DNA from 3 places in the Promicromonospora noduliphila genome. Region 2 is predicted to be linked to each of the others. Evidence: riboswitches for the same ligand, from Rfam matches in the RefSeq annotation. Region 2 holds a riboswitch; each other region holds the start of a gene.
The links. Region 2 has a riboswitch for thiamine pyrophosphate ahead of AC0QU1_RS25055 (thiamine ABC transporter substrate-binding protein). Riboswitches for the same ligand answer to the same signal wherever they lie in the genome.
Positions count from the first base shown of each region.

Region 1: it holds a riboswitch for thiamine pyrophosphate, as region 2 does, so the genes downstream of both, AC0QU1_RS14980 (TenA family protein) here and AC0QU1_RS25055 (thiamine ABC transporter substrate-binding protein) in region 2, are expected to answer to the same signal.
Region 3: it holds a riboswitch for thiamine pyrophosphate, as region 2 does, so the genes downstream of both, thiM (hydroxyethylthiazole kinase) here and AC0QU1_RS25055 (thiamine ABC transporter substrate-binding protein) in region 2, are expected to answer to the same signal.

Region 1 is NZ_CM167806.1:3,401,218-3,407,919, reverse strand. It holds gene AC0QU1_RS14995 (glycoside hydrolase family 15 protein) at 1-449, shown strand, start outside; gene AC0QU1_RS14990 (glucose 1-dehydrogenase) at 449-1,495, shown strand; gene AC0QU1_RS14985 (LLM class F420-dependent oxidoreductase) at 1,568-2,347, opposite strand; TPP riboswitch at 2,544-2,636, shown strand; gene AC0QU1_RS14980 (TenA family protein) at 2,628-3,395, shown strand; gene AC0QU1_RS14975 (SRPBCC family protein) at 3,486-3,917, shown strand; gene AC0QU1_RS14970 (methyltransferase domain-containing protein) at 4,068-4,826, opposite strand; gene AC0QU1_RS14965 (TetR/AcrR family transcriptional regulator) at 4,867-5,430, opposite strand; gene AC0QU1_RS14960 (family 43 glycosylhydrolase) at 5,571-6,702, opposite strand, start outside.
Region 2 is NZ_CM167806.1:5,736,998-5,743,699, reverse strand. It holds gene AC0QU1_RS25080 (sulfite exporter TauE/SafE family protein) at 1-251, shown strand, start outside; gene AC0QU1_RS25075 (MogA/MoaB family molybdenum cofactor biosynthesis protein) at 248-745, shown strand; gene AC0QU1_RS25070 (MoaD/ThiS family protein) at 821-1,060, opposite strand; gene moaC (cyclic pyranopterin monophosphate synthase MoaC) at 1,057-1,527, opposite strand; gene AC0QU1_RS25060 (DUF4235 domain-containing protein) at 1,683-1,961, opposite strand; TPP riboswitch at 1,999-2,104, shown strand; gene AC0QU1_RS25055 (thiamine ABC transporter substrate-binding protein) at 2,100-3,185, shown strand; gene AC0QU1_RS25050 (ABC transporter permease) at 3,161-4,861, shown strand; gene AC0QU1_RS25045 (ABC transporter ATP-binding protein) at 4,861-5,595, shown strand; gene AC0QU1_RS25040 (CocE/NonD family hydrolase) at 6,146-6,702, shown strand, end outside.
Region 3 is NZ_CM167806.1:3,751,502-3,758,203, reverse strand. It holds gene AC0QU1_RS16510 (DUF418 domain-containing protein) at 1-107, opposite strand, end outside; gene AC0QU1_RS16505 (hypothetical protein) at 229-882, shown strand; gene dxr (1-deoxy-D-xylulose-5-phosphate reductoisomerase) at 989-2,158, shown strand; gene thiD (bifunctional hydroxymethylpyrimidine kinase/phosphomethylpyrimidine kinase) at 2,207-3,187, opposite strand; gene thiE (thiamine phosphate synthase) at 3,184-3,903, opposite strand; gene thiM (hydroxyethylthiazole kinase) at 3,900-4,811, opposite strand; TPP riboswitch at 4,801-4,898, opposite strand; gene AC0QU1_RS16480 (TetR/AcrR family transcriptional regulator) at 4,950-5,552, opposite strand; gene AC0QU1_RS16475 (aldo/keto reductase) at 5,672-6,700, shown strand.

The sequences.
Region 1 (6,702 bases), 2.3 Mb from region 2:
TGCTGCTGATCGGCCAGGTCGGGTTCCTGCCCTGGGACGACCCCCGCGTGGTGGGCACCGTGGAGGCCGTGCAGCGTGAGCTGGGCCGCGACGGGCTGCTGCTGCGCTACAACACCGACGCGGACGACCGGGTGGACGGCCTGCCCGGCGGGCAGGCGACGTTCCTGGTCTGCAGCTTCTGGCTGGTCGACGCGCTGCACGGGGTCGGGCGCAGGGACGAGGCCGTCGCGCTGTTCGAGCGGCTGCTCGCGCTGCGCAGCGACCTGGGGCTGCTGAGCGAGGAGTACGACGTGCACACGGGACGCCAGCTCGGCAACACGCCGCAGGCGTTCAGCCACCTGGGCCTGGTCAACAGCGCGCTGCGCCTCGGGCAGGGGATCACCCACGACGGGGAGACGGACGTGGCCGAGCAGGTCGCCGTGCGGTCCACCACGGAGGAGGTCGCCTGATGCGCGCGCTCACGGTGGTCCCGCGGAGCCCGGGCACCCTCGCCGTCACCGACGTCGAGGAACCCGTTGCCGGGGCGGGCGAGCTCCTGGTGGACGGCCTGGCCGTCGGCGTCTGCGGCACCGACCGGGAGATCGCCGCCGGTGAGTACGGCTGGGCCCCGCCGGGGCGCGAGCGGCTGGTCCTGGGGCACGAGTCGCTCGGGCGCGTGCGCTCGGCGCCGGAGGACGCGGGCTTCGTGCCGGGGGACCTCGTGGTCGGCGTCGTGCGCCGCCCCGACCCCGAACCGTGCGGGGCCTGCGCGCGCGGGCAGTTCGACATGTGCCGCAACGGTCGCTACACGGAGCGCGGGATCAAGGCGATCGACGGGTTCGCCGCCGAGCGGTGGACCGTCGAGACCGAGTACGCCGTCCGCCTCGACCTGGCCCTCGCCGAGGTGGGCGTGCTGCTCGAGCCGGCCACCGTCGTCGCCAAGGCCTGGGAGCAGGTCGAGCTGGTCGGACGGCGGGCCTGGTTCGAGCCGCGGACGGCGCTGGTGACCGGGGCCGGTCCGATCGGCCTGCTGGCCGCGCTGATCGGCGTGCAGCGCGGCCTTCAGGTGCACGTCCTGGACCGGGTCGCCGACGGGCCGAAGCCCGAGCTCGTCGCGGAGCTCGGGGCCGAGTACCACACGCGGCCCGTCGTCGACGTCGCCCGCGCCGTCGAGCCGGACGTGGTGATCGAGGCGACCGGCGCGAGCCAGGTCGTGCTCGACGCGCTGTCCGCGACCGGGAGCTACGGCGTCACGTGCCTGACCGGCGTCACGTCGGCCGGACGCCGGATCTCGTTCGACGCCGGGGCGCTGAACCGCGAGATCGTGCTGGAGAACGACGCCGTGATCGGCTCGGTGAACGCCAACCTGGCGCACTACCGCTCCGCCGCGGAGATCCTGGCCCGGGCCGACGTCGGCTGGCTGGGTCGCCTGGTGACCCGCCGGGTGCCGCTCGACGACGCCGTGGAGGCGTTCGCGAGCGACTCCGGCGGGATCAGGACCGTCCTGGAGCTCTGAGGACAGGCCCGGCCCGGAACAAGCCGGGCCCGGGACACCAGACGTCGGGCCGCGGGCCGGGCCGTCGGTGCCTCAGCCCCGGGCGTCCCGCCAGGCGATCCAGTCCTTCGCGGTGGACAGGTCGTAGTCCGGTCCGCTCACCTCCACCGTGAACAGCGTGGCGCCGGCGGCCACGAGGGCGTCGCCCGTCGCGGCGGGCGGTCCGCTCGCCTCGGCCGAACGCTCCACCAGCGCGGCGGTGTCCCGGCCGACGGCGGCGCCGTGCTCGTCGAGGATCGCGGACTTCCTGGTGAGGGTCGACGCGCCGCCGAACGAGTGCCAGATGTCGGCGTGCTCCGCCACGATCCGCAGGGTCTTGCGCACCCCGCCGCCACCGATCAAGAGCGGGATCTCGCGTGTGGGCGCCGGGTTGCCCGCCGCGAGACGGGCCTTGATGCGCGGCACGGCGTCGGCCAGGCTCGCGATGCGCGACCCCGCGGTGCCGAACTCGTAGCCGAACCGGTCGTAGTCGCGCCGGAACCAGCCGGCGCCCAGGCCGAGGATGAGGCGCCCGCCGGACATGTGGTCGACGGTTCGCGCCATGTCGGCCAGCAGGTCGGGGTTGCGGTACCCGATGCCCGTCACCAGCGTGCCGATCTCGACACGCTCGGTCTGCTCGGCCCAGGCGCCGAGCATGGTCCAGGACTCGAAGTGCTTGCCGTCGAGATCGCCGTGCAGCGGGAAGAAGTGGTCCCAGTTGAAGACGATGTCCGCGCCGGCATCCTCGGCGCGGAGCACCGCGTCCCGGATGGCGCGGTACTCGGCGTGCTCGGGCTGGATCTGGATACCGATGCGAATCGGGCGCTCTGTCATATTTGCAGCCTACGACCCACGCCCGCGCTCCACGCCGTCGTGCCACGGCGCTGGGCCACGACGTCCCGACGTCGCCACGCGCACCGACGTCGCCACGCGCACGACGTCGTCACGCACACGACGTACGGCGCGACACACGACGTACGGCGCGACACACGGCGGCCCGACGCCGCGGCCCGGCCTGGTAGCCTCGGCGGCACGTGACACGGGGTGCCCTGTCCGGGCTGAGACCACACCCGTCGAACCTGATCCAGATCATGCTGGCGAAGGGATGTCCACCGTGACTTCTGCTGTCCCCATTTCCACCTCCACCGCGCCCGCCGACGGCGCCCCGCCCGCCGACGGCGCCCCACCCCGCCCCTTCACAACCGAGGCATGGGAACACATCGCCCCCTGGCGCGAGGCGGTGGAGCGCATGCCGTTCGTCCGGGCGCTCGCCGACGGCTCGCTGCCCGCCGAGTCCTTCGCGTTCTACCTCGGCCAGGACGCCGCCTACCTGCGCGAGTACTCCCGGGTCCTGGCCCGCGCGGCACAGGCCGCGCCCGACGCGGCCACGCAGGGTTTTCTCGCGCGCTCGTCCGTCACGGCGCTGGAGGTGGAGACGGCGCTGCACCGCGACTGGCTGGGCGCGCACGCCGGGCTCGACCCGCACGACGTCGCCGCCGTCGAGCCGTCGCCGGTCACGGCGGCGTACACGGGCCACCTGCACGCCGCGGCGTCGGGCAGCTACGCGGAGACGGTCGCGGCGCTGCTGCCCTGCTTCTGGCTGTACGCGCACATCGGGAACGTGCTCGTGGACCTGGCCGGACGCCGGCCCGGCGGCCTGGCGGACCATCCGTACGCCGCGTGGATCGGCACGTACGGCGACGCGGGCTTCCAGGAGTCGACCCGCCAGGCCAAGCTCCTGGCCGACGACGCGGCGCGCTGGGTCTCGCCAGAGGAGCGGGCGCGGATGCTGCGCGCGTTCGAGATCTCGTCGGTGCACGAGTACCTCTTCTTCGAGCAGGGCCTCACCCGCCCGGCCTGGCCGACGCCGCCGCGCGCCTGACGCGTGTCGGTCGGGTTCCCACGGGCGCCCCAGGGTCGAGACTATGGGTGACGCCGGCCGACGGCGGCGACCCCGAGGACAGGAGCACCGATGCCGAACTACAGCACCTCCGCCGAGATCGACGCCGCGCCCGAAGCGGTATGGGCGGTCCTGTCCGACGTCGAGCACATGCCCGACTGGACGTCGTCCATGACGTCGGTGGAGATCATTGACGGGCCCAACCCGCCGGACGTCGGCACGCAGGTGCGGATCGAGCAGCCGAGGCTGCCGCTGGCGGTCTGGCTGGTCGACGAGTGGGACCCGCCGCGGCACTTCGCCTGGATCAGCGAGACGCCCGGCATCACCACGCAGGCGGAGCACCTCGTCGAGCCGCTGCCGGACGGCCGCAGCCGGGTCACGCTCGCGATCACGCAGACCGGCGGCCTGGCGTGGCTGCTGGGCCGGCTGCTGATGGGCCGCACGCGGCGGTACGTCGACACCGAGCTCGCCGGGTTGAGGGCTCGCGTGACACAGCGGGGCTGAGGCGGCGACGGTTCCGGCGTCCGTAGTCCGGCCGGCCGGGACCACGCCGTCGTCGGCCAAGGCGGGCCGGGCTTGGGCGGGCCGGGCGTGCAGGCGGGCCGGGCGTGCAGGCGGGCCGGGCGTGCAGGCGGGCCGGGCACGCAGGCGGGCTCAGGCCCGCGTCGCCACCGCGAACACCCGGCGGAACGCCAGCGGCGTGCCGTACGGGCGCTCGGGGTAGGCCGCGCGCAGCGCCGCCCCGAGCTCCTCCTCGAACCGCGCGCGCAGCGCGGGATCCTTGGCCTCCAGCGCCTGGAGCGTGGGCTGGGCACCCGTGGCCGCGATCCAGCGCAGCACCGGGTCCGGGCCGTGCAGCAGGTGCGTGTAGGTGGTCTCCCAGGCGTCCACCGTCCAGCCCGGTCGGGCCAGCAGGTCCAGGTACTCGGCAGGGTCGGCGGTGGCCCGCCGCTCGACCGGCCCCACGACGTCGGCGTACGGCTCCCGGGCGGCGACCTCCCGCAGCAGGACGTGGCTGGGTGCGTCGTGGTTGCCCGGCACCTGGAAGGCGAACGTCTGCGCCGCCCGGTCGGCGAGCGTGGTCAGCAGCTCGCGGTGCCCCGGCACCCACTGGAGCGCGGCGTTGCTGATGACCAGGTCCGCCGTGCGGTCGTCGGTGCTGAGGTCGGCGAGCACGTACTCGGTGGCCGGGTCGGCGGCGCGCGCCTGCTCGATCATCGCGGGGGAGGCGTCCACCCCGGTCACGCGGGCCGCCGGCCAGCGGGCACGGAGCACGGCCGTGAGGTGCCCGGGCCCGCAGCCCAGGTCGACGATCGTGGCGGGCGACCCGGGCACGCGCGCGACCAGCTCGGTGAACGGACGCGACCGCTCGTCGGTGTACCGCAGGTATGCGCCGGGATCCCAGTCTGCCATCACCACTCCTTGCCGCCAAGTATCTTGACGTCAAGATACATTACGCGCGCACGAGGTCCACCAGGTCGGCCACGAGCTGCTCGGCCGACGGCGCGCCCGGCTTCTTGCTCAGGTGCCCGGCCAGGTCCAGGTCGACGGCGCCGTGGCCCAGCGACCAGATCAGCGGGGCGATGCGGTCGGCGTCGCCGGACAGCGCGCCGTCGGCCACCGCGTCGCGGACCAGGCCGTACAGGAACTCCGACGTGGCGTCGGCGGCAGCGCCGAGCTGCGCGTGCGGCTCGGCGCCCCAGGCGCCGAAGACCAGCCGGAACCGCGTAGGGCGGCTGCGCGCCCACCGCACGTAGGCGACGGCGGCGGCCTCGACCCGGCCCGCGTACCCGGAGTCGGCGGCCTGGTCCGCCGCCGTCCGCATCGCGCCGGCGAGCCGGTCCAGCTCGACGGCGGCCACCGACGCCAGGAGGTCGGACTTGTCGATGAAGTGCTTGTAGGGCGCGGCACGGGACAGGCCGACCCGGTCGCCGACGGCGCGCAGCGTGACGGCCGCGACGCCGCCCTCGTCGAGCAGGTCGGTGGCGGCGTCGATGATCAGGTCTCTGGTGCTCACGCCCCGAACCTATCCGGGGCGTGAGCACCGTCAACCTGGGCGGCCGCTGTCGCCCGGCCGTGTCGCGCCCGGCCGTGTCGCGCCCGGTCGCGCCGTGCCCGGTCGCGCCGGGCCGGGCCCTGCCACCTCGGTCGCCCCCGCTACGCCACCTCGATGTAGTCGAGCTCCGCGAACGCCGTCCCCTTGCCCAGCCGGATGGTGTTCCACCCGGCCTGGAGGGTGATGTCCTTGCTGGACTGCCGCCAGTTGTCCCAGCCGGTGATCGGGTAGCTGATAGAGCCGGCGGCGGCCCCGTTCACCGTGACCGTGTGCGTCGCCGTCTCCACCGAGCCGTTCGCGTAGCCGACGTGCAGCGTGTAGTTCCCGCCCGTGGGCACGTAGATCGCGCCGATGTCGACCCAGCTGTCGGCGTGGTCGATGTAGGCGGCGACCTTGCCGTCCGACGCGCCCGCCGCGTTCTCGCGCACCACGCAGTTGTTCAGGGTGCCGCGCTCGGCCTCGTAGCGGACGCGGCTGCCGCGCACCACAGGGTAGCCGTTGGCCCAGCCGAGGTCGGCCACGTACATGCCGCGGCCGCCCGCGGGGCGGTGACCGTGGAAGACGATCTTGTCGCCGCCCGTGTCACGCAGCACGTCGGCGCCGCCGGGCCCGCTCACCGCGCCGTCGAGCGAGGCGGTGGTCATGAGGAAGCGGAAGGCCTTGGTGTACGGGCCGGTGATCGAGTTCGACACCGCGTAGCTGGTGCCGTAGCGGTCGGTCGTGTAGGGCCCGGCCGAGTAGAACAGCACGTACTGGCTGCCGACCTTGGTGATGACGGGCGCCTCGATGATGCCGGCCTCGTCCTCGCGGTCGTTGCGCAGCACCTGGGTGGCGCCGCCCTGGAACGTGATGCCGTCCGCCGCCACGCGCTGCACGTGGATCCAGGTGGTGGCGCCGATGGCGTTGCCGTCGTTCTTCCAGACCAGGTAACGGGTGCCGTCCGTGTCGGTGAAGCTCGACGCGTCGATGGCGCCGCCCGCCTCCAGCGGGCACACGAGCGGCTGCGTGCCGACGGGGGCGAACGGGCCGCCGGGGGAGTCGGCCAGGGCCGCGCCGATGCACTGCCGCCCCGACGCGGCGTGCCACGCCGTGTAGTAGAGCAGGTAGCGGCCGTCGGCGCGCCGGGACACGTCGGGCGCCCAGGTGCGCCCCTCCTGGGCCCAGGCCCCGAGGTTCGGCAGGGCGTCCGTGGACTGGTAGGTCCACGGTCCGTCCGGATCGGGCGCTGTGGCC
Region 2 (6,702 bases):
TGGGCTCGCTCGTGGGCGGTGTCATCGTGCTCACCAACACCCGCACGCTGCTCAACAGCGACTGGATCGCCGCCCCCGAGGGTGTGGCCGTTGCGGTGTACGCGGTGATCTGGGTCGGCTGGGCGGCCGCCGTCGTCTGGTCCGTGCTGGCGCACCGCCGGAACAAGGCCGCTGAGGCCGCCGAGGCCAAGGCCGAGGTCGAGGCGGCGCCGAAGCCGCAGGAGCCGGAGGCCGATAGCGTGTCGGCATGACGTCCGACCGGGTAGCCGTGATCACCGTCTCCGACCGCTGCGCACGTGGCGAGGCCGAGGACCGGTCCGGTCCGACGGCGGTGTGGCTCCTGCAGCAGGCCGGCCTCACGGAGGTGGTCACGCACCTGGTGCCCGACGGCGTCGGGCCCGTTCGTGACGTGCTGCGCACCGCGCTGGACGACGGCGCGCGGCTGGTCCTCACCACGGGCGGCACGGGGATCACGCCGCGCGACCTCACGCCGGAGGGTACGCGCGAGGTGCTCGACTACGAGGTCCCCGGGGTCGCCGAGGCCGTCCGGCAGCGGGGCATTGCCGCCGGGGTGCCCACCGCGGCGATGTCCAGGGGGCTGGCCGGCGTGGCCAGCGCCGCCGACGGCACGCGCGCGTTCGTCGTGAACCTGCCCGGGTCGTCCGGCGGTGTACGGGACGGGATCGAGGTGGTGCTGACGCTCTGGCCGCACGTGCGGTCACAGCTCGACGGCGGGGACCACTGACTTCTTCGGCGTGGTCGCGGCCGCTGCGGCGACATGGGTTGTGGGCGCGAGAACTACGCCCACAACCAGGGAAAGCTAGCCGCCCGCGAACGGCGGGAGCACGTCGACCGTGACCCCGTCGGGCACTGCCGCCTCGTCCGACGTCGCCCGGGCGCCCGCGACCAGCAGCGCGCACTTCGGCAGCACGGCGCCCAGGGCCGGGTGGGCCGCGGTGAGGGTGCTGCGGAGGCCCGCGACCGACGTCGGGCCGCTGAGCTGTTCTGTGGCGCGCCCGGCGGCCTCCCGCGCGCCCGCGAAGTAGCGGACCGTGATCATTCCGCGCGCACCCAGTCGCCCGACTTGCCGCCGGTCTTGCGCTCCAGCCGCACGTCGGCGAGCGAGACGGACTTGTCCAGGCCCTTGACCATGTCGACGACGGCGAGGCCCGCGACGGCCACCGCCGTGAGGGCCTCCATCTCGACGCCCGTGCGGTCGGCGGTGCGGACGGTCGCGGTGACGGCGACGCCGTCGTCGGTCACCTCGAGGTCCACCGCCGCGCCGTGCACGCCGATCACGTGGGCCAGCGGCAGGAGCTCCGGCGTCTTCTTGGCCGCGGCGATACCCGCGATGCGCGCCACCGCAAGCACGTCGCCCTTGGGCACCGCGCCGTCGCGCAGCGCCTGCACGACGGCGGAGGAGCAGCGGACCGTGCCCGACGCCGTCGCGGAGCGGACGGTCGGCTGCTTGGCGGTGACGTCGACCATGCGGGCCTGGCCGCGGTCGTCGAGGTGCGTGAAGCTCACGGGCCTCAGCCTATGCGCTCGTGGTCAGGGGGCCGTCGTCGCGCTGCGATGGTGGGACCACGGCCTGCGAGATCTCGCGGCGGCCGTCGGCCGCGATCCCGGCAGCCGGGATCCCGGCAGCCCCGGTCCCGGCGACGCTGCCGGGCGGACGGGCCTCAGCGGGCGACGCGCCCCGAGAACCGCATGGCCGCCTTGTGCGCGCCCTTGGCGGCCAGCCGCTTGGCGAAGACGGCGGTGCCCGCGGCGACCGCCGCGAACACGGTCGCCTGCACCAGGTCGAGCTCCGGGTCGTCCGCCTTGCTCGGGGCGTCCTTGCCGGTGACGCCCTTCCAGATCATGCTGACCGCCTTCTGCGCGACCCAGCCGGCCGCGAGCGTCAGGGCAAGAGTGCCGACCTTCTCGGCGAGTGTCTGTTCCGTCTCAGTCTGGGCCACCTCCACACCGTAGCCCCCGACGGCCGACTAGGCTGCATGGAAACGACAGGGGAGCGCCCCGACGGCGCTGAGAGTGCGGAGAACCGCAGACCCTTGAACCTGATCCGGGTCACACCGGCGGAGGAAGTCGGAGGCACGATGTTGCGTCTTTGTGGTACCCACCGCGGCACCGTTCATGCGGGAGCCGTCACCGGAGCGCTCTCGGCGGCGCTGCTGCTCACCGGGTGTTCCGCCGGGCCGGACGGCGGTGCCGGGACCGGCGGGGACGACCCGTCGGCGTCGGGCACGGTGACGCTGGTGACCCATGACTCCTGGGCGCTCGACGAGAAGCTGGTCGACCGCTTCGAGGAGCGGTCCGGCCTGACCGTCGAGGTCAGTGCGGCGGGTGACGCCGGGGCCCTGGTCAACCAGCTCGTGCTGACCAAGGACGCCCCGCTCGGGGACGCCGTGTTCGGCATCGACAACACGTTCGCCTCGCGCGCGCTCGACGCCGGGGTGGTCGAGGAGTACACGCCCGAGAACCTCCCCGAGGGCGCCGAGCAGGTCGGCGGGGCGCTGACCCCGGTCGACCAGGGCGACGTCTGCGTCAACGCGGACGAGGCGTGGTTCGACCAGGCCGGCCTCGAGGTGCCGACGACGCTGGAGGACCTGGCCGACCCGCGGTACCGGGACCTGCTCGTGGTGACCAACCCGGCGACGTCGTCCCCGGGGCTCGCGTTCCTGCTGGCGACGATCGGGGCGTTCGGCGAGGACGGGTTCGAGGACTACTGGGCCTCGCTCGTGGACAACGGCGTCAAGGTGGCCGACTCCTGGGAGGACGCGTACTACGTGGACTTCTCGGGCGCCGGGGAGGGCGGCGAGCGGCCGCTCGCGCTGTCGTACGCGACGTCGCCCGCGTTCACGGTGAGCGAGGACGGCTCGGAGTCCACCACGAGCGCCCTGCTGGAGACCTGCTTCCGGCAGGTCGAGTACGCGGGCGTCCTGGCCGGGACGGATAACCCCGAGGGCGCCAAGGAGCTGGTGGACTTCCTGCTCACCCAGGACGTCCAGGCCGCGCTGCCGGAGTCGATGTACATGTACCCGGCCGACTCCTCTGTGCCGCTGCCCGGGGACTGGCAGAAGTTCGCGCCCCAGGCCGAGGCGCCGTTCGAGGTGGACCCGGCCGACGTGAGCGAGCACCGGGACGAGTGGATCGAGCGGTGGACCGCAACGGTGGTCGGCTGAGGGGCGGGCTGCGGCCGGCGCCGCTGCTCTGGGGGGCGGCGGTCGCCGTCCCCCTCGCCTTCCTCACCGTTTTCTTCGCGTGGCCGGTGGCCGCGCTCGTGGTCCGCGGCTTCGTGCCTGACGGCGTGCTCGACCTCACCGGGTTCACCGAGGTGCTGTCCCGGCCGCGCACGTGGCGGCTCGTCGGGCTCACCCTGACCCAGGCGGCCCTGGGCACGGCCTTCTCGGTGCTGCTCGGCCTGCCGCTCGCGCACCTGCTGTACCGGCGGTCGTTCCCGGGGCGCGGCCTGGTGCGCGGGCTCGTGACGGTGCCGTTCGTGCTGCCCGCCGTGGTGGTGGGCGTCGCGTTCCGTGCGCTGTTCGCGCCGGGCGGCACCCTCGGGTTCCTGGGGCTGGAGGAGTCGCTGGCCGGGATCGTCGTCGCGCTGGTGTTCTTCAACGTGGCGGTGGTGGTGCGGACCGTCGGCGGGCTGTGGGAGCGGCTCGACCCGCGGGCCGAGGAGGCCGCCGCATCGCTCGGTGCCGGCCCCGCGCGGGTCTTTCGGACCGTGACGCTGCCGTCCCTCGCGCCCGCCGTCGTGTCGGCCGCCTCGGTCGTGTTCCTGTTCTGCGCCACCGCGTTCGGGGTGGTGCTCGTGCTCGGCGGCGTGCGGTACGGGACCATCGAGACCGAGATCTGGACCCGCACCACGCAGTTCCTGGACCTGCGGTCCGCGTCGGTGCTGTCGATCCTGCAGCTCGTGGTCATCACCGGTGCCCTGATCCTGTCCGCGCGGGCCCGACGGCGGCGCGAGGCCGCGCTGCACCTCGTCTCGTCGGGTCGCGCGGCGCGGGCGCTGTCCTGGCGCTCGCCGGGCGACGTGGCGACGGCGCTGGTCGGTGCGGCGATCGTCGGCGGGGTCATCGTGCTCCCGCTGGCCGGGCTGGTCGCCCGGTCGTTCCGGGAGCCGGACGGGTCCTGGGGGCCGGGGAACTACGTGGCGCTCGGGACCACCGGCGAGCGGAACGCGCTGGTCGTGACGGTGTGGGAGGCAACGGCGACGTCGCTGCGGATCGCGCTGGCCGCCACCGTGATCTCGCTGGTCGTCGGCGGGCTCGTGGCCCTGGTGGTGTCCCGCCGGCCCCGGTCGGCGGGCGCGCGCCGGGCCGTCGGCACGCTCGACGGGCTGTTCATGCTCCCGCTCGGCGTGTCGGCGGTGACGGTCGGCTTCGGGTTCCTCATCACCATGGACCAGCCGGTCCTCGGCCTCGACCTGCGGACCTCCGGGCTGCTCGTCCCGGTGGCGCAGGCGGTCGTCGCCGTGCCGCTCGTGGTGCGGACCGTGCTGCCGGTGCTCCGGGCGATCGACCCGCGCCTTCGGGAGGTCGCCGCGGTGCTCGGCTCCGGCCCCGGCCGGGTGCTGCGGACCGTCGACCTGCCGATCGCCCTGCGGTCGGTCGGGCTGGCCACCGGGTTCGCCTTCGCGGTCTCGCTCGGCGAGTTCGGCGCGACGTCGTTCCTCGCGCGGCCCGACGGCGCCACCCTGCCCGTCGTGATCTACCGCCTCGTCGGGCGGCCCGGGGCGGAGAACTACGGGATGGCGCTCGCGGCGTCGGTGCTGCTCGCCGCGCTGACCGCGACGGTGATGATGGTCGCGGAGCGGCTGCGCGACGAGCGCGCGGGAGGGGAGTTCTGATGGCTGGGCTGGAGGTCCGGGACATCTCGGTGCGGTACGGGGCCACGGCCCGCAGTGCGGCAGGGGTGACGGCGGTGGACGCCGTGTCGCTGGCCGTCGCCCCCGGCGAGGTGCTCGCGCTCCTCGGCCCGAGCGGCTGCGGCAAGTCGTCGCTCCTGCGGGCCGTGGCCGGGCTGGAGCCCCTGGCCGGCGGCCGGGTGCTGTACGACGGCGAGGACCTCGCCGGGCTGCCGGTGCACAGGCGCCGGTTCGGCCTGATGTTCCAGGACGGCCAGCTCTTCCCGCACCGGGACGTGCGGCGGAACGTCGCCTACGGGCTGGAGGTCCAGGAGCTGTCCCGGGCGGAGCGCGACGCGCGGGTGACCGACCTGCTCGACCTGGTGGGGCTCGCCGGGTACGAGCGGCGGGCCGTGCCGACGCTGTCCGGCGGTGAGCAGCAGCGCGTGGCCCTCGCACGGGCCCTGGCCCCGCGGCCCCGGCTGCTCCTGCTGGACGAGCCGCTGTCCGCGCTCGACCGGCAGCTCAGGGAGCGGCTCGCGGGCGACGTGCGGGCCGCGCTGGTCGAGACCGGCACCACCGCCGTGTTCGTGACGCACGACCACGCCGAGGCGGCCGCCGTCGCGGACCGGATCGGCGTCATGGACCGGGGCCGGCTGCTTCAGGTAGCTGCGCCGGACGAGCTGCGGGCGGCCCCGGCGTCGGACCGCGTGGCGGAGTTCCTGGGCCTGCGCTGAGTTCGGTTGGTTGCTGCTGTGCGCGGCCCGGGTTCGGTCCGTTGCTACTTCGCGCCGCCGGAGATCGGTCGGTTGCCTCGAGATCGGTCCATCGATGGGCCGATCTCGAGGCAACCGACCGATCTCGCGCTCAGTGTTGAGGCAACCGACCGATCTCACGCTCGGCGCTGAGGCAAGGGACCGATCTCGGCCTCGGCCCGCCCGACGCGAACCTGCCCGACGCGTAGGTGCGCTTCTACCCAGTGATCTGGCCCCAAACTCCCGGGAGTTATGGGCCAGATCACTGGGTAGGGGGCGGGCCGCGTTCCGGCAGCGTGTTACGTGGTCGTCAACTCTCACCCAAATCCGGGCATTGCTGATGAATGTTCTCTAACCTCGGGTGAACCAGGCATATCGGACCTGGATTTCCCCCAGGGAGGACGCTTCGATGAGTCTCCGGACAAGAGTCAGCAGAACGGCGCCCGCGGTCGCCGCAGCAGCAACGCTCATGCTGGCCGCTAGCGGCGCACCTGCCGCAGTGGCCGGACCCGCCCCGGTCGCTGAACTCGCCGTGAGCGCCGAACCCGCCGCGGTCGCCGGGCCCGCTGCGGTCGCCGGACCCGCCGTGAGCGCCGAGCCCGCCGTGAGCGCTGGACCCGCCGCGGTCGCCGAACCCGCCGGACCCGCCGTGAGCGCCCGACCCGGCGCGGCCGCGGCCGCGGCCAGTCCGACGACGGTCACCCCCGGCAACCCGGTTACCCACGACGAGAACGAGCGCGTGCCCGAGGGTGCTGCGTGGACCGAGGCGTACTTCCCGTCGTCGGGCGGCGTGGAGCTGCACGCCGACATCCTGCGGCCCGCCCACCTCGCCTCCGACGTGCGGACGCCGGTGATCCTGTCGGTCGGGCCGTACTTCGCGCACGCCGGCCAGACCGGGCCCGAGGGTTGGGACGTCGTGGGCCCGTCCGCGCGGTTCCGGGACTTCGTCGACGGCGCCGACCTGATGGCGAACGAGTACACGTTCGTCATGGTCGACATCCGGGGCTTCGGCGGGAGCACCGGCTGCCTCGACTGGGTGGGGCCGGGCGAGCAGGCCGACATCGGCGCGGCGATCGAGTGGTCGGCGAG
Region 3 (6,702 bases), 2.0 Mb from region 2:
GTGTTCGCGATCGCGATCAGCAGGAGCATGAAGCCGCGGGCGAGGTCGGGCGCCGGTGAGCGCTCGGCGGCCTGGACGGGTCCCCTGGTGAGGGCTGTGGTCGGCATGGGTACATCTCAGCAGGTCGGGCCTGCGGCCGCGAGCAAAGCGCCGCCATGGGGAGACCTATACATACCGGACGGAACACCCGTTCTGGTAGTTTCGTCGCACCATGAACAGGAGGCACCAGTGAGCACGGACGGACTGCCGGAGCAGGCACAGGCGGCGCAGGGCACCGCGACAGGGGAGGCGGCGCCCGGGGCGACGCCGCAGGCGGCGGCCGTCGTCGAGCGCGACGCGAGCCCGGAGCAGGTCGTGAGCCCGGTACAGGACGAGAAGCCGGCGCAGGACGAGGAGCCGGAGCGCGCGGAGAACCTTGAGACGCGCACGGCGGCCCGGCTGCACGAGCTGGTGGTGTCAGGTGCGGACAAGCTGCCCGGCGAGGCGGGCAGCACGGTGTCGCGGCTGGCCGTCGCGCTGCTGTCGTTCGGCAGCCAGGCCTCCGCCAAGGGCCAGGACAAGTCGACCTCCACGCTCGTGGGCGAGGCCGTCGGCCTCTTCCACAGCCTCGACGACGACGACCCGGGCAAGCAGCGGGCCGCCCTGGAGCACGCGCTGGAGACGTTCACGACGTCGGCGATCGGCGGCAAGGAGCGCGGTCAGGTGCTCGAGGTCGCCGAGGAGGCGATGAGCCTGTGGGCCAAGCTGCGCGGGACGTCGTCCGACCTCGCCAAGTCCGACGCCGCCGCGTCGCTGCGCTCGCTCACGGGCGTGCTGCGCAAGGAGGGCCGCGACGACGAGGCCGACGAGGCCGAGAACGAGGCCAAGCGCCTGGAGGCGTGAGCTCCTGAGCCCGTCCGCCTGCCGAGGGCGGGCGGGCTCGACAGTGCGACCGGACCGCGACCGGACCGCGACCGGACAGGGCGGCGCGGGCTGACAGGATGGGCCCATGCGAAGCGTCACCCTTCTGGGCTCCACCGGTTCCATCGGCACGCAGGCCATCGACGTCATCGGGCGCAACCCCGACCGCTTCCGCGTGGACGCGCTGTCCGCAGGCGGGGCGGACCTGCCGCTGCTCGCCCGGCAGGCGACCACGCTCGGCGTCCGCGCCGTCGCCGTGGCCGACGGCGCGGCGCGGCCCGCGCTGACCACCCTGCTCCGCGAGGCGGGGGCCGACGGCGTCGAGGTGCTCGCCGGACCCGACGCCGCGACCGAGCTGGCCGGCCGGGGGAGCGAGGTGGTGCTCAACGGCATCACCGGATCGGTGGGCCTGCGCCCCACCCTCGCGGCGCTGGAGGCGGGCTCCACGCTGGCGCTCGCCAACAAGGAGTCGCTGGTGGTGGGCGGCGCCCTGGTCAAGGCGGCCGTGCGGCGCGAGGGCCAGATCGTCCCCGTGGACTCCGAGCACTCGGCCATCGCGCAGGCGCTGCGCTCCGGCGCGCCGTCCGAGGTCCGCAAGCTGGTGGTGACCGCGAGCGGCGGGCCGTTCCGGGGGCGTACCCGGGACGAGCTCCGCGACGTGACACCGGCCCAGGCGCTGCGGCACCCCAACTTCTCGATGGGGCGCGTGATCACCACGAACTCCGCGACCCTGGTGAACAAGGGGCTGGAGGTCATCGAAGCGCACCTGCTCTTCGACGTGCCGTTCAGCGCCATCGACGTCGTGGTGCACCCCCAGCAGATGATCCACTCGATGGTCGAGTTCGCCGACGGCTCCACCATCGCGCAGGCCGGCCCGCCGCGGATGCTCGTGCCGATCGCGCTCGGCCTGTCCTGGCCGGACCGCTTGCCGGACGTCGACGTCGGCATCGACTGGACGCAGGCCGCCACCTGGGAGTTCGCACCCCTCGACGACGACGCCTTCCCCGCCGTCCGCCTGGCCCGTCAGGTGGGCGAGGCCGGCGGCACGTACCCGGCGGTCTACAACGCGGCGAACGAGGTGTGCGTGGACGCGTTCCACGACGGCAGCATCGGGTTCCTCGACATCGTCGACACCGTGTCGGCCGTCGTGGAGGCGCACGCCGACGGGGAGGCAGGCGACGCGGCGTCGGTCGAGGGTGTGCTGGAGGCCGACGCCTGGGCCCGCGCCCGGGCAGCGGAGATCCTCAAGACCGCCTGACCGGCTTGATCCTCGGTCTCGAAAGGGAGTCGCTCAGCGCGGGGTGCCTCAGCGGCGTACCGAGCGGGCGGCGAAGCCGTGGTCGACGGGCCCGTGGCCGTGCCACGGGCCGCCTGCTGTGCCGGTGCCGCCGATCACCAGGGCGTCCGCCGCGCGGAGCGTCTCGGTCAGGTAGTCCTTGGCGGCGCGGACGGCGGGTTCCCACCCGTCGTGCAGGGGCCGCAGGACGGCGCACGCCGAGCTGAGCGTGCAGCCGGTGCCGTGGGTGTTCCGGGTGGGAATCCGAGGGGCGGCCAGGGCGACGACGCCGTCCGGCACCATGGCCGTGCCCGTGACCGACCGGAGTTCCGGCCCGGCAGTCGTACCGGTGGCCGTCCCGGCTCGCGCACCGGTGACCGCGCCGGGTTCCGGCCCGAGGCCCGGGCCCGCGAGGTGGTCGACCGACTCGGCCGACCCCAGGTGCCCGCCCTTGACCAGCACGAACCGCGCACCGAGGGACCGCAGCGCGCGGGCCTGGTCGGCCGCCTCGCCGTCGTCCCGTGCAAGCTCCGTGCCGAGCAGGACGGCGGCCTCGGGCAGGTTCGGCGTGACGAGGTCGGCCAGCGGCACCAGCTCGTCGCGCAGCACCGCCTCGGCGTCGGGCGCGAGGAGACGGTCGCCCGAGGTCGCGACCATCACCGGGTCCAGCACCACGAACGGCGCGCGCCCGGCGGACCGCAGCTCGCGCAGGGCGGCCGCTATCGCGCGGGCGATCTCGGCGTCCGTCGTCATGCCGATCTTCACGGCGTCCACCGCGACGTCGGCGAACAGCGTCTCGAGCTGCGCGGTCACCATGTCGGCGGGCACCGGCAGCACGCGCGTCACGCCGGTCGTCGACTGCGCGGTCAGGCCGGTGAGCACCGCGCACCCGTAGCCGCCGAGCGCGGCGAAGGTCTTCAGGTCGGCCTGGATGCCCGCACCGCCGGACGGGTCCGAGCCGGCGATCGTCAGCGCGACTACCGGGTGGCCGCTCGGGCGGACACCGCTCACGAGGCCGGTCCTGCCGTCACGCCGGACCGCATACCGGCGTGGTCACCACGCGTGCGGCCGCCCGCCCGTACCGCGTCCCAGGCACGTGCGATCTCCCGCGCGGACGCCGCCGGGTCCGGCCTGCCGCACACCGCGGAGACGACGGCGCTGCCGACCGCGCCGGCGTCGTGCACGGCCGGGACGTCGGCGGCGCGCAGCCCGCCGATCGCCACGCACGGCAGGGGCGTCGCAGCCGCGACGACGGCGAGCCGCGCGAAGCCGATCGCCGGGCGCGCGTCGGTCTTGGACAGGGTGGGCCGCACCGGCCCGACGCCGAGCAGGTCGACCGTGCCCGGCGGGAGGTCGGCCGTCGCGCGCGCCTCCTCGGGCGTGCTCACGCTGAGCCCGAGGTGCCGTCCCGGGCCGAGCAGCCGCCGCGCGGAGACGGGGTCCAGGTCGTTCTGGCCCACGTGGGCGCCGTCGGCGTCGATGACGAGCGCCACGTCCACCCGGTCGTTGACGACGAGCGGCACCCCGAGCGGGCGCAGCAGGGTGACCAGGGCGTGCCCGAGGTCCACCAGCTCGCGTGTGGTCGCCCCCGGGTCGCGGAGCTGGACGGCGGTCACGCCGCCGGCGACCGCGGCGTCGACGGTCGCGACGACGCCCGCCGGGCCGCCGCACTGCGCGGTGTCGGTGACGAGGTAGACGGACGGGTCGAGGCGGGGCCGGGCGTTCATGCGTCGGCCCGCGCGGACTCGTGCGCGCCGTCGCCGGCCACCTCGGCAGCGGCCCTGTCCGAGACCTCGCCAGCGGCAAGCCCGGCAGTCCCGGCGCCCTCGCCAGCGGCCGACTCGACGGTGACACCACCGCCGTACCCCACCGCGTCCGGGTCGACGTCGAAGACCCGGTCGATCAGCTCCACGGCGAAGCTGCCCGGCGCGGGCGAGTTCGTGAGGTCGGCGGCGACGCAGAGCCACGCCGTCGCGGCGGTGGCGGCGAGCAGGCGGTCCTCGGTCACGGCCGCACAGGCCGCCACCAGGGCGCCGAGCGCGCAGCCGACCCCGGTGACCCGCGTCATCAGCGACGTGCCCGCCTGGACGCGGACCACCCGTTCGCCGTCGGTCACCAGGTCGGTCGCGCCGCTGACGGCGATCACCGCGCCGGACGACCGGGCGAGGCCGAGCGCGACGCCCCGTACGCCGTCCGGCGTGTCGAGGGAGTCCACGCCGCGGCCGCCGGCGCCGCCGGCGAGGGCCTGGATCTCGGAGGCGTTGCCGCGCACGACGGCGGGGCCGCGCGCCAGGAGCTCGGCGGCGAGCCGGGTGCGCAGCGGTAGCGCGCCGATGGCTACCGGGTCGAGCACCCACGGCACGCCCGCCGCGGTGGCGCCGTCGACGGCGGCCCGCATGCCGTCGGCCTGGCCGCCCTCGACCGTGCCGAGGTTGATCAGGAGGCCGCCCGCTGCGCCCGCCATGACGGGCGCCTCCTCGGGGTCGGCGACCATGGCGGGCGCCGCACCCGCCGCGAGCAGCAGGTTCGCGGTGAAGTTGGTGACCACGACGTTGGTCACGCAGTGCACAAGGGGTGAGGTGCTGCGCACCGCTGTGACGACCGACGCGACGGCGTCGGGCAAGGCTGAACCCATGAGGCGTTCCCTTCGCTAGCACTACCTAGATCAGGTTCCACGGGTACGTCTCAGCCGGGCCATCGCCCGGCGCCCCGCGCCAATGGGCACCACCATAGGCCGACGGCGGCGGTGTTCGAAACCGTCTCCGGGCGGCCGTCAGGCTCCTCGTGGGCCGGGCTGGGCCGGCTCCGCCCCGCACTGCAGCCCGTCCACGAGCAGGTCGACCATGCGCCGGCCGTGCTCCGGCTCCTCGTCGTCCATGGGCAGGGACAGCTTGGACACGGCGTACAGGAGGTCCTTGGGGCTGGCGACGGCGCGGATCTCACCGGCGTCGACCGCCGCGTCGAGCAGCGCACCGACGGCGGGGCCGAGCCGCCCGATGAAGTAGCCCGGCAGGGCGTCGAACGCCGGGTCGCCCGAGTGCAGGGCCGAGGCGAGCCCGCGCTTGGTGACGAGGAACTCGGTGTACCGCTGCAGCCACTTCTCCAGGGCCACCACCGGCTCGTGCTTCCCCGCCAGGACGGGGGCTGCGTCGGCGCAGGCGTCCACCTCGTTCTGGAACACGGCCTTGACCAGGTCGGAGCGCTTGGGGAAGTGCCGGTACAGGGTGCCGACGCCGACGCCGGCCAGGTCGGCGATCTCCTTCGCGGGAGCGTCGACGCCCGACGTGCCGAAGGTGGCCTTCGCGGCGTCGAGCAGCGCGTCGATGTTGCGCTGCGCGTCGGCGCGCAGCGGGCGCTGCGCTGTGTTCTGGGTCACGTCACTCCATCCCTTGCTATCCGGAACGGCTTTCCATATAGTTCTGGAAGAGCGTTCCGCTTAGTTCCAGAGTACGGCATAGCGCGGGCGCCGACCAGACCTCGACCCCAGGAGGAGCCATGCAGTACCGCACACTCGGTAGGACCGGGATCAGGGTCAGCCCCTACGCGCTGGGCGCGATGATGTTCGGCGCGATCGGCAACCCCGACCACGAGGAATCGATCAAGATCATCCACAAGGCCCTCGACGCGGGCATCAACTTCATCGACACGGCCGACGCCTACTCGCACGGTGAGTCCGAGGAGATCGTGGGCAAGGCGCTCAAGGGGCGGCGCGACGATGTCGTGCTGGCCACCAAGGTCAACCTGCCCATGGGCGACGACCCCAACCGGCGCGGGAACTCCCGCCGCTGGATCATCGCGGAGGTCGAGAACTCGCTGCGCCGCCTGGGCACCGACTACATCGACCTGTACCAGGTCCACCGGCCCGACCCGGACACGGACGTCGAGGACACGCTCGCCGCCCTGACCTACCTGATCAACTCGGGCAAGGTGCGGGCCATCGGATCGTCCTCGACGCCCGCCGTCGACATCGTCCAGGCGCAGTGGGTCGCCGAGCGGCGCGGTCTGGAGCGCTTCCGTACCGAGCAGCCCCCGTACTCGATCCTGAACCGCGGGATCGAGCGCGACGTGCTGCCGGCCGTCCAGCAGTACGGCATGGGCGCCCTGGTGTGGAGCCCGCTGGCCGGCGGGCTGCTCACGGGCCGGTACCGCAAGGGCCAGGACGCCGACACCCACCGGGCGCGGTACGGCTTCGAGCACCTGCGCGACGAGCGCCGCCTCGACGTGGTCGAGCAGCTCATCCCCGTCGCCCAGGACGCGGGGATGCCGCTGAACCACCTCGCCATGGCGTTCGCCATCGCCCACCCGGGCGTCACCTCCGCGATCATCGGCCCGCGCACCATGGAGCACCTCGACAGCGCGCTCGCCGGCGCCGAGGTGACCCTGACCGACGACGTCCTCGACCGGATCGACGCCATCGTGCCGCCCGGCACCGACGTCGGCCGCCTCGACATGGCCTACGACCCGCCCGCGATCTACCAGGCGGCGCTGCGCCGTCGGCCCGCGGACGAGCGCGCGGCGGCGTGACC